DNA from 3 places in the Bradyrhizobium sp. IC4059 genome. Region 2 is predicted to be linked to each of the others. Evidence: predicted binding sites of a transcription regulator. Region 2 holds the regulator's gene; each other region holds the start of a gene.

Region 1 (3,274 bases), on a different contig from region 2:
CGCCGGCGTTCTCGGAGATCTGGCGGATCGGGGCTTCCAGCGCCTTCAGCACGATGTTGATGCCGGCCTGGACGTCGTCATTGGCGTTGGTGAGGCGGCCGACCGCCTTCTTGGCGCGGAGCAGCGCGACGCCGCCGCCCGGGACGATGCCTTCCTGAACCGCGGCGCGGGTGGCGTTGAGCGCGTCCTCGACGCGGTCCTTCTTCTCCTTGACCTCGATCTCGGTGGCGCCGCCGACGCGGATCACCGCGACGCCGCCGGCGAGCTTGGCGAGGCGCTCCTGGAGCTTCTCGCGGTCGTAGTCCGAGGTGGTCTCCTCGATCTGCGCCTTGATCTGGCCGACGCGGGCCTCGATGTCGGGCTTCTTGCCGGCGCCGTTGACGATCGTGGTGTTCTCCTTGTCGATCACCACCTTCTTGGCGCGGCCGAGCATCTTCACCGTGACGTTCTCGAGCTTGATGCCGAGCTCCTCGGAGATCAGCTGGCCGCCGGTCAGGATCGCGATGTCCTCCAGCATGGCCTTGCGGCGGTCACCGAAGCCCGGCGCCTTGACGGCCGCGACCTTGAGGCCGCCGCGGAGCCGGTTGACGACCAGGGTGGCCAGCGCCTCGCCCTCGACGTCCTCGGCGATGATGACGAGCGGCTTGCCCGACTGCACCACGGCTTCCAGCACCGGCAGCATGGCCTGCAGGCCCGAGAGCTTCTTCTCGTGCAGGAGGATGTAGGCGTCCTCGAGCTCGGCGGTCATCTTCTCGGCATTGGTGACGAAGTAGGGGCTGAGATAGCCGCGGTCGAACTTCATGCCCTCGACGATATCAACCTCGGTCTCGAGCGACTTGTTCTCCTCGACGGTGATGACGCCCTCGTTGCCGACCTTCTGCATCGCCTGGGCGATCATCTTGCCGATGGCGGCATCGCCGTTGGCCGAGATGGTGCCGACCTGGGCGACCTCGGAGGAGGCGGCGACCGGCTTGGCGCGCTTCTCGATGTCCTTGATGACGGCGGCAACCGCGGTGTCGATGCCGCGCTTGAGATCCATCGGGTTCATGCCGGCGGCGACCGCCTTGGCGCCTTCGCGCACGATGGCCTGGGCCAGCACGGTCGCGGTGGTGGTGCCGTCGCCGGCGAGGTCGTTGGTCTTGGAGGCGACCTCACGCACCATCTGGGCGCCCATGTTCTCGAACTTGTCCTCGAGCTCGATCTCCTTGGCGACCGTGACGCCGTCCTTGGTGATGCGGGGGGCGCCGAAGCTCTTCTCGATGACGACGTTGCGGCCCTTCGGGCCGAGCGTCACCTTGACGGCGTTAGCGAGAACGTCGACGCCGCGCAGCATGCGATCGCGCGCGTCTCCGGAAAACTTGACGTCTTTGGCAGCCATGGTCTGCAATCCCTCGTGTTATGTGATGTGTGTTGTCTTGTGCCGTGCGGCGGAACGATGGATGCCCGGATCGCCTGGATCCGGGCATGACATTCAGCGGCTGTTCAGGCGGACGGCCTTAGGCCAGCACGCCCATGATGTCCGACTCCTTCATGATCAGGAGCTCTTCGTTGTCGATCTTGACCTCGGTGCCCGACCACTTGCCGAACAGCACGCGGTCGCCGACCTTGAGGTCGATCGGGATCAGCTTGCCGGTCTCGTCGCGGCCGCCGGGGCCGACGGCGACGACCTCGCCCTGGGACGGCTTTTCCTTGGCCGTGTCCGGAATGATGATGCCGCCCTTGGTCTTTTCCTCGGCGTCGATACGTTTGACCACGACACGGTCATGCAGCGGACGAAATTTGGATTTAGCCATGACGTTTCCCTTTGGAGGCTCGCTTCGGAAGTAGTGGGGTCGGTGGGGCGGCGCTTCCGTCCGGCCTCGCGTCGAGGATCGAACGGCGCGCTTAGCAATCGGGCTTTCCGAGTGCTAATAGTGGGTCCGGAAATATGGCTTGGCCGCGATCCTGTCAAGCAAAGGTGGTTAAGCGATTGTTGAGGCGGATATAGGATGGTGGCATTGGAAACTCGCTCGGGGCGTCGCCGTAAAGAACGACGTCATTGCTCCGGCAGCGGTTTTGCGCTTGGCTGCGGGAGGGGTGCGGCCATGGTCTTGTTCGGGGGAATGCCATGATCAGTTCGGCTCACGCGCGCACGGTTGCCAATCTGGCGGCCGCCTCTTGTCTGGCGCTGCTGCTGGGCGCCTGCGGCGGCGGCTTCAACCTGCCGTCCCTCACGTCGTCCCCGCCGCCGCCCGAAGCCGAACCTGGCGTCGCTCCGGAAATGCCCGCCAGCATCCGCGCCGACGAGATCGTCGGCCGCTGGGGCCTCGCCTCGTTCCAGAACCCGGCCGATCGCGCCCGCACCGAGAAGATGGCGCGTGAGCAATGCAGGAACCCCTACGTGATCACCGCCGGTTCCTCCGGTGGCGTGATCATGCATCTCGCCGACCAGGCGACGCCGCAGGAGCTGCGGCTGAAGGGCTCGCCGAGCGGCAAGAACTACATCGGGCCGGCCGGCCCGACCCCCGGCGACCAGGACCGCGAAATCGTCTCCTTCGACGGTCGCGTCATGATCACCCGCTTCATCGACAAGGACGCTGGCACCCGCTACGGCAACATGGTCTACGTCCGCTGCGCGCCGAGGGCGTGACGGTCTCTTACTCTGTCCCCTTGTGGGAGAGGTGGCTCGCCGCGTAACGGCGAGACGGGTGAGGGGTCTATCTCCTCACGAACGGTCTTGCGAGTCGAGAGAACCCCTCATCCGGCGCTTCGCGCCACCTTCTCCCACAAGGGGAGAAGGGAAGAAGAGTTCACGATCTGCACCGGCCAAACAAAAAACGCCGGCCCAAGGCCGGCGTTTTGTTATTCCTATGTCGTCGCCGCTCAGTCGAACAGCGCGTCGATGTCGTCCTGCGAGGCGTGGCCGACGTCGCCGGCGAGCTTGGGGCCGTTGAGGAGCTTCTCCTCCTCGCTGCGGTTGTCGACCTGCGCGGGCACATGGGACTTGATCGCGTCGACGCCGCCCCAGATCTCCATCATCGCGTTGATGTGCTGCTCGATGAACTTCATCGTGCCCATGACCTTGCTGATGCGCTGGCCGGTCAGGTCCTGGAAGTTGCAGGCTTCGAAGATCGAGATGACGCGTTCCTGGATGTCGTCGGCAAGGCGCTTCTGCTGATCGATCGAGTCCACCTTCGACATCGCGCTGGCGGCCTGGTCGATCGATTCCGCGGCTTCGAGGATCTGCTGGGTCGCCTGCTCGGTGCCGCCGACCACCGCGCCGAGCTCGCCGTTG
Region 2 (3,274 bases):
CCGCGCGGTGGCCAGATCAGCGTGCCGTCGACGCGCGCCTCGACCTCCTCGCGATGATCGTCGGGCCAGGCCACGCAAAGCGCGGAGACGAAGTGGGCCTTGCGCTTGTCCGGCGTGGTGGCGCCGCGCTCCTGCAGCAGGCGCTCGATCTGCGCCATCGCCGCGTTGAAATCCTTGGTCGGGCCGGCCCAGCGCGCGCTGTAGATTCCCGGCGCACCGTCGAGTGCGTCGACGACGATGCCGGAATCGTCGGCGAAGGAGGGCAGCTTGGTCGCCTCCGCCGCGGCGATCGCCTTGATCGCGGCGTTGCTGCGGAAATCGTTGCCGGTTTCCTCGGGCTCGTCTAGGCCGAGCTCGCCGGCCGACACCGCCTCGATCCCGTACGGCGCGAGCAGCTCCCTCATCTCGGCGAGCTTGCCGGGATTGTGGGTGGCGATGACGAGCTTGTCGGTGATTCGGCGGTGCATGGGCTTATTGACTACGCCACGGCCAGTTTCTGCAAGTCCACCAGACGCGCAATGCCCTTCTGCGCCAGGGCGATCAGCTTCAGGAACTCGTCCTGCGTGAACGGCTCGCGTTCCGCGGTGCCCTGCACCTCGATGATGCGGCCATCGCCGGTCATGACGAAATTGGCGTCGGTCTCGGCTTCCGAATCCTCGGCATAGTCGAGATCGAGCACCGGCGTGCCGTTGTAGATGCCGCAGGAGATCGCGGCGACGTTGTTGCGCATCACGTTGGCCTTCACCATGTTGCGCGCCTTCATCCAGTTGAGACAATCGGCAAGCGCGACCCAGGCGCCAGTGATCGAGGCCGTGCGCGTGCCGCCGTCGGCCTGGAGCACGTCGCAATCGACCGTGATCTGGCGCTCGCCAAGAGCTTCGAGATCGACGATGGTGCGAAGCGAGCGGCCGATCAGGCGCTGGATCTCGACGGTGCGGCCGCTCTGCTTGCCGGCGGAGGCCTCGCGGCGGGTGCGTTCGGAGGTCGCGCGCGGCAGCATGCCGTATTCGGCGGTGACCCAGCCGCGGCCCTGCCCCTTCAGCCACGGCGGCAGGCGATCCTCCAGTGTGGCGGTGACCAGCACATGGGTGTCGCCGAATTTAACGAGGCACGAGCCTTCCGCATATTTGACCACGCCGCGCTCCAGCGTCACGGGGCGCAATTCGTCGGGCGCACGGCGGCTTGGCCGCATGGGAAATCTCCAAAACTCACGGGAATAGGCTGTTCGCGGTGCTTGTAGGTGGGGCGGGGGTGGGCGGCAAGGGCTTATTCACCCCCTGACCGTCGGCCTGCAAACGCCACGCTTGTCAGACGCGGCCCGGATGGACAAATTATAAGGATCCGAGAGGAGTTACCGTCTGTGGCCCATCACGATCCGATCCATCTGATCGCGCCGCGCGCAGGCCTTGCCCAGCTCAACGAGCGTTCCCGCGACATCTTTCGTCAAATTGTCGAAAGCTATCTCGCGACCGGTGAGCCGGTCGGCTCGCGCAACATTTCCCGCCTGATTGCGATGCCGCTGTCGCCGGCATCTGTGCGCAACGTCATGGCCGATCTGGAACAGCTCGGCCTGATCTATGCCCCGCACACCTCCGCCGGCCGGCTGCCGACGGAACTGGGCCTGCGCTTCTTCGTCGATGCCCTGATGCAGGTCGGCGACCTCAACGAGGCCGAGCGGCAGGCGATCCAGAGCCAGCTCTCGTCCGTCGGCGAGGCGCAATCGGTCGAGGCGGCGCTGGACCAGGCCTTGATGCGGCTCTCCGGCCTGACCCGGGCCGCCGCCGTCGTGCTGACGCCGAAATCCAATGCGCGGCTGAAGCACATCGAATTCGTCCGCCTGGAACCGGAAAAAGCGCTGGTGATCCTGGTCGGCGAAGACGGCCAGGTTGAAAACCGCGTGTTGACGCTGCCGCCCGGAGTTCCCTCTTCGGCGCTGACAGAGGCCGGCAATTTCCTCAATGCGCGGATCCGCGGCCGGACCTTGGCCGAAGCGCGGCTCGAGCTCGAGACCGCACTCGGCGAGGCCCGTGCCGAGCTCGATCAGCTGACACAGAAAGTGATCTCGGCCGGCATTGCCAGCTGGTCCGGCGGCGAGAGCGAGGACCGTCAGCTCATCGTCCGCGGCCACGCCAATCTGCTCGAAGATCTGCACGCGCTGGAGGATCTGGAGCGGGTTCGCCTGTTGTTCGACGACCTCGAGACCAAGCGCGGCGTGATCGATCTGCTCGGCCGGGCCGAGACCGCCGAAGGCGTGCGCATCTTCATCGGCAGTGAGAACAAGCTGTTCTCGCTGTCGGGGTCCTCCACCATCATCTCGCCCTATCGGGATGCCGCCGGCCACATCGTCGGCGTTCTCGGCGTGATCGGCCCGACGCGGCTGAATTATGCCCGCGTGATCCCGACCGTGGACTACGCCGCCCGCATCGTCAGCCGCCTGTTGGGGGGCTGACCGGCCTTTCCGCCGATCACGGGCGCTTGATTTTCGCGGGCTTAAGCACGATATCCGGGCCAACATCCCTGAAACGAGTTCGAGATCAGAGCCGATGACCGAGCAAGACCGGCAACCCCAAGACACGACTGCAGCGACCGGCGAGCCCGTGGTGTCGAAACCCTACATCATGCCCGACGATCCCGAGCCGGGTTCGGTCGAAACCCTGCAAAAGGAAGCGGCTGAAGCGCGCGACCGCATGCTGCGGACGCTGGCCGAGATGGAGAATTTGCGCAAGCGCACCGCAAAGGAAGTCGCCGACGCCCGCCTCTACGGCATCACCGGCTTCGCGCGCGACGTGCTCGACATCGCCGACAATCTCCAGCGCGCACTCGATGCCGTTCCGGCGGAGGCGCGTGCTGCGGCCGATCCTGGCCTGGTCTCGTTGATCGAGGGCGTCGAGCTCACGGAGCGCGCGCTGCTCAACGCGCTGGAAAAACACGGCGTGAAGAAGCTCGATCCTCAGGGCCAGAAGTTCGACCCGAACTTCCACCAGGCAATGTACGAAGTGCCTGACGCGTCGGTGCCGTCGGGCACCGTGGTGCAGATCATGCAGGCCGGCTACACCATCGGTGACCGCGTGCTGCGCCCGGCGCTGGTCGGCGTCGCCAAGGGCGGCGCGAAGACTGCGCCCGCGGCGAACAACAACGAATCGAGCAGCGCGGCGAACTGAGTGTTGGCGTCATTCCGGGGCTCGACGAAGTCGAGAACCCGGAATCCATTGAACAGCAGAGACAACCGCACAATGGATTCTCAGGTGCGCAAATTGCGCACCATAGCTCGCGC
Region 3 (3,274 bases), on a different contig from region 2:
CGGCGCCGCCCTTCTTGGGCAGCTCGGCGACCATGGCTTCCGTGGTGATCAGGAGCGCAGCCACGGAGGCAGCGTTCTGGATCGCGGTACGGACCACCTTGGTCGGGTCGATGATGCCCTTCTTGACGAGGTCGGCATATTCGCCGGTCTGGGAGTCGAAGCCGTAATTGTAGGCCTTGTTCTCCAGGATCTTGCCGACGATCACCGAGCCGTCTTCACCGGCGTTGATCGCGATCTGGCGAGCGGGGGCCGACAGCGCCTTGCGCACGATCTCGACGCCGGTCTTCTGGTCGTCGTTCTTGGTGCGCAGACCCTTGAGCTGCTCGGAGGCACGGAGCAGGGCGACGCCGCCGCCCGGGACGATGCCTTCTTCCACGGCCGCGCGGGTCGCATGCATCGCGTCATCAACGCGATCCTTGCGCTCCTTCACCTCGACCTCGGTCGCGCCGCCGACGCGGATCACCGCGACGCCGCCCGCGAGCTTGGCGAGACGCTCCTGGAGCTTCTCACGGTCGTAGTCCGAGGTGGTCTCCTCGATCTGCGCCTTGATCTGGGCCACGCGCGCCTCGATGTCGGCCTTCTTGCCGGCGCCGTTGACGATCGTGGTGTTCTCCTTGTCGATCATCACCTTCTTGGCGCGACCGAGCATGTTGAGCGTGACGTTCTCGAGCTTGATGCCGAGATCTTCCGAGATCGCCTGGCCGCCGGTCAGGATCGCGATGTCCTGCAGCATGGCCTTGCGGCGATCGCCGAAGCCCGGAGCCTTGACGGCCGCGACCTTGAGGCCGCCGCGCAGGCGGTTCACGACGAGGGTCGCAAGCGCTTCGCCTTCGACGTCCTCGGCGACGATGACCAGCGGCTTGCCGGTCTGCACCACGGCCTCGAGCAGTGGCAGCAGCTCGTTCAGCGAGGAGAGCTTCTTCTCGTTGATGAGGATGTAGGCGTCGTCCATCTCAACGCGCATCTTGTCGGCGTTGGTGACGAAGTAGGGCGAGATGTAGCCGCGGTCGAACTGCATGCCCTCGACCACGTCGAGCTCGGTCTCGAGCGACTTGGCTTCCTCGACGGTGATGACGCCCTCGTTGCCGACCTTCTTCATGGCGTCGGCGAGGAACTTGCCGATTTCGGCATCGCCGTTGGCCGAGATGGTGCCGACCTGGGCGATCTCGTCGTTCGAGGTGACCTTCTTCGAGTTCTTCTCGAGGTCGGCCACGACGGCTTCGACCGCGAGGTCGATGCCGCGCTTGAGGTCCATCGGGTTCATGCCGGCGGCGACCGACTTGGCGCCTTCCTTCACGATCGCCTGGGCGAGCACGGTGGCGGTGGTGGTGCCGTCGCCGGCCGCGTCAGCGGACTTGGAGGCGACTTCGCGCACCATCTGCGCGCCCATGTTCTCGAACTTGTCGTCGAGCTCGATCTCCTTGGCGACGGTGACGCCGTCCTTGGTGATGCGGGGAGCGCCGAACGACTTGTCGAGCACAACGTTGCGGCCCTTCGGACCGAGCGTGACCTTCACCGCATTGGCGAGAACGTCGACGCCGCGCAGCATCTTGTCGCGCGCTTCAACCGAGAATTTGACTTCTTTGGCTGCCATCTGGAGTTTTCCTTAGGTGAGTTTGACTGGAGGGGAGGAGAGGGGCTCTTAAGCCGCCTTCTTCTTGGACTCGCTGACTTCGAGAACGCCCATCACGTCGCTCTCCTTCATGATCAGCAGGTCCTGGCCGTCGATCTTGACCTCGGTGCCGGACCACTTGCCGAACAGCACGCGGTCGCCGACCTTCAGGTCGATCGGGATCAGCTTGCCAGCTTCGTCGCGGCCACCGGGACCAACGGCGACGACTTCGCCCTGGGAGGGCTTTTCCTTGGCAGTGTCGGGAATGATGATGCCGCCAGCGGTCTTCTCTTCTGCGTCGATGCGCTTGACCACGACGCGGTCGTGAAGCGGACGGAATTTCATGCAGTCCTCCTAAGCAATTGCACGTGTTGAGGATTTGGAGATTGTTAGCAGTCGTTGCCCGTGAGTGCTAGCACGGGCGAGCCTGAAATAGGACAGGAATTTTGCGGGAGCAAGGGTTTGTAGCAGAAAAATTAGCAGCCGAAAGCGCGGACTGCCAGAAACCCCTCGCCATCGTTAACCGGGCAGCCGTGACCGTATTAGCACGGAGTCGTCTCTGCTGCTAAAGCATTGAATTTCAACAGCTTGTTAAACTTTTGGGCTTGAGATGAGTTGTCAGTTTGCGTCACATTTCTCGTCTGTGAGCGCATCGTTTCCGGGTGGCTCCCCGGGGCACGGACCAAGCCACTCGCCGAATGCGCTCCTGCAAAGGAGGTTTGGCATGGGACTGCGCGTTGGGGGCGTTTCCGAGGAATTCCGGAAACAGATGCTGGGCTACGGGCTGACGACGGCACAAATTCTCTATCGGATGCCGGATCATCCCTCGCTGCTCCAGACCTATGTCTGGCAGAACTACGACATGTTTCCGAAATTCCCCGCGCTCACCGATTTCCTGGCGTTCTGGCAGGAGAAGCTCGACGGTCCCCTCCATTCGGTGACGGTGGCGCATTCCAAGCTGATCAAGCCGGCCGAGCTCCGCGCCGTTGACGGCGTGTTCCGCCTGCATTGAGGCCGCGTAGGGTGGATTAGCCTGCGGCGGCGCGACGCGCTGCCGCTGGCGTAATCCACCTCGTTTCTCTCCGCGTGCCGAAACAGAAACGGTGGATTACGCCTTCGGCTAATCCACCCTACGAGATCACGCAATCAGACGCCGCCGCTGCAATAACGCGTCCACATCGCGCGATAGGCCGCGTCCACCGCGCGTGCATATGAGACGGGGTTGCCCGCGGCCGCGGCGTTGATCGTTGCGGGCAACTCGCGGCGCAACTTGTCGAGCTCGCCGATCTCGGCCGCGCGGCTGGCCGCGATCTCGACATAGGCCTCCTCGCTGTCGGCGACCCAGTCCGGCAGGCCAAGTGCGGTGAGGATGGCGCCGGCAGCGCGGCCGGGCAGGCTGTTGCCGAGCTTCGCCACCACGGGCACGCCCATCTGCAGGGCTTCCCATGTGCTGACGCCGCCGTTCTGCGGAAACGGATCGAGGGCAATATCGATGCGATTGAACGATGCCAGATGCTCGTCCCGCAACGTGGCCCCGAGCAGATCGACGCGTTCGGCCGGCAATCGGCAAGCCGCAAATCGCGCCAGCAGCTCGTCGCGGACCAGCTGGTCGTCGAGAGCCACGTCCTTGATCAACAGTCGCGAGCCCGGCACCCGCTCGAG

What was found. Region 2 encodes HrcA, which represses chaperone genes, less so after heat shock. Its sites were predicted from a motif close to GTTAGCACTCNCNNNNNGNGAGTGCTAAC; they were not measured.
Region 1: I6F12_RS23730 (co-chaperone GroES) is a predicted target of HrcA. The motif match lies at 1,884-1,912, and genes of this name have one in related genera.
Region 3: I6F12_RS20180 (co-chaperone GroES) is a predicted target of HrcA. The motif match lies at 2,001-2,029, and genes of this name have one in related genera.

The regions. Positions count from the first base shown of each region.
Region 1 covers NZ_JADYVH010000007.1:373,154-376,427, forward strand. The annotation lists gene groL (chaperonin GroEL) at 1-1,378, opposite strand, end outside; gene I6F12_RS23730 (co-chaperone GroES) at 1,497-1,793, opposite strand; gene I6F12_RS23735 (hypothetical protein) at 2,108-2,629, shown strand; gene I6F12_RS23740 (protein phosphatase CheZ) at 2,863-3,274, opposite strand, start outside.
Region 2 covers NZ_JADYVH010000010.1:161,296-164,569, reverse strand. The annotation lists gene rdgB (RdgB/HAM1 family non-canonical purine NTP pyrophosphatase) at 1-467, opposite strand, end outside; gene rph (ribonuclease PH) at 479-1,192, opposite strand; gene hrcA (heat-inducible transcriptional repressor HrcA) at 1,361-2,449, shown strand; gene grpE (nucleotide exchange factor GrpE) at 2,544-3,161, shown strand.
Region 3 covers NZ_JADYVH010000006.1:189,786-193,059, forward strand. The annotation lists gene groL (chaperonin GroEL) at 1-1,594, opposite strand, end outside; gene I6F12_RS20180 (co-chaperone GroES) at 1,643-1,957, opposite strand; gene I6F12_RS20185 (usg protein) at 2,337-2,624, shown strand; gene I6F12_RS20190 (tetratricopeptide repeat protein) at 2,759-3,274, opposite strand, start outside.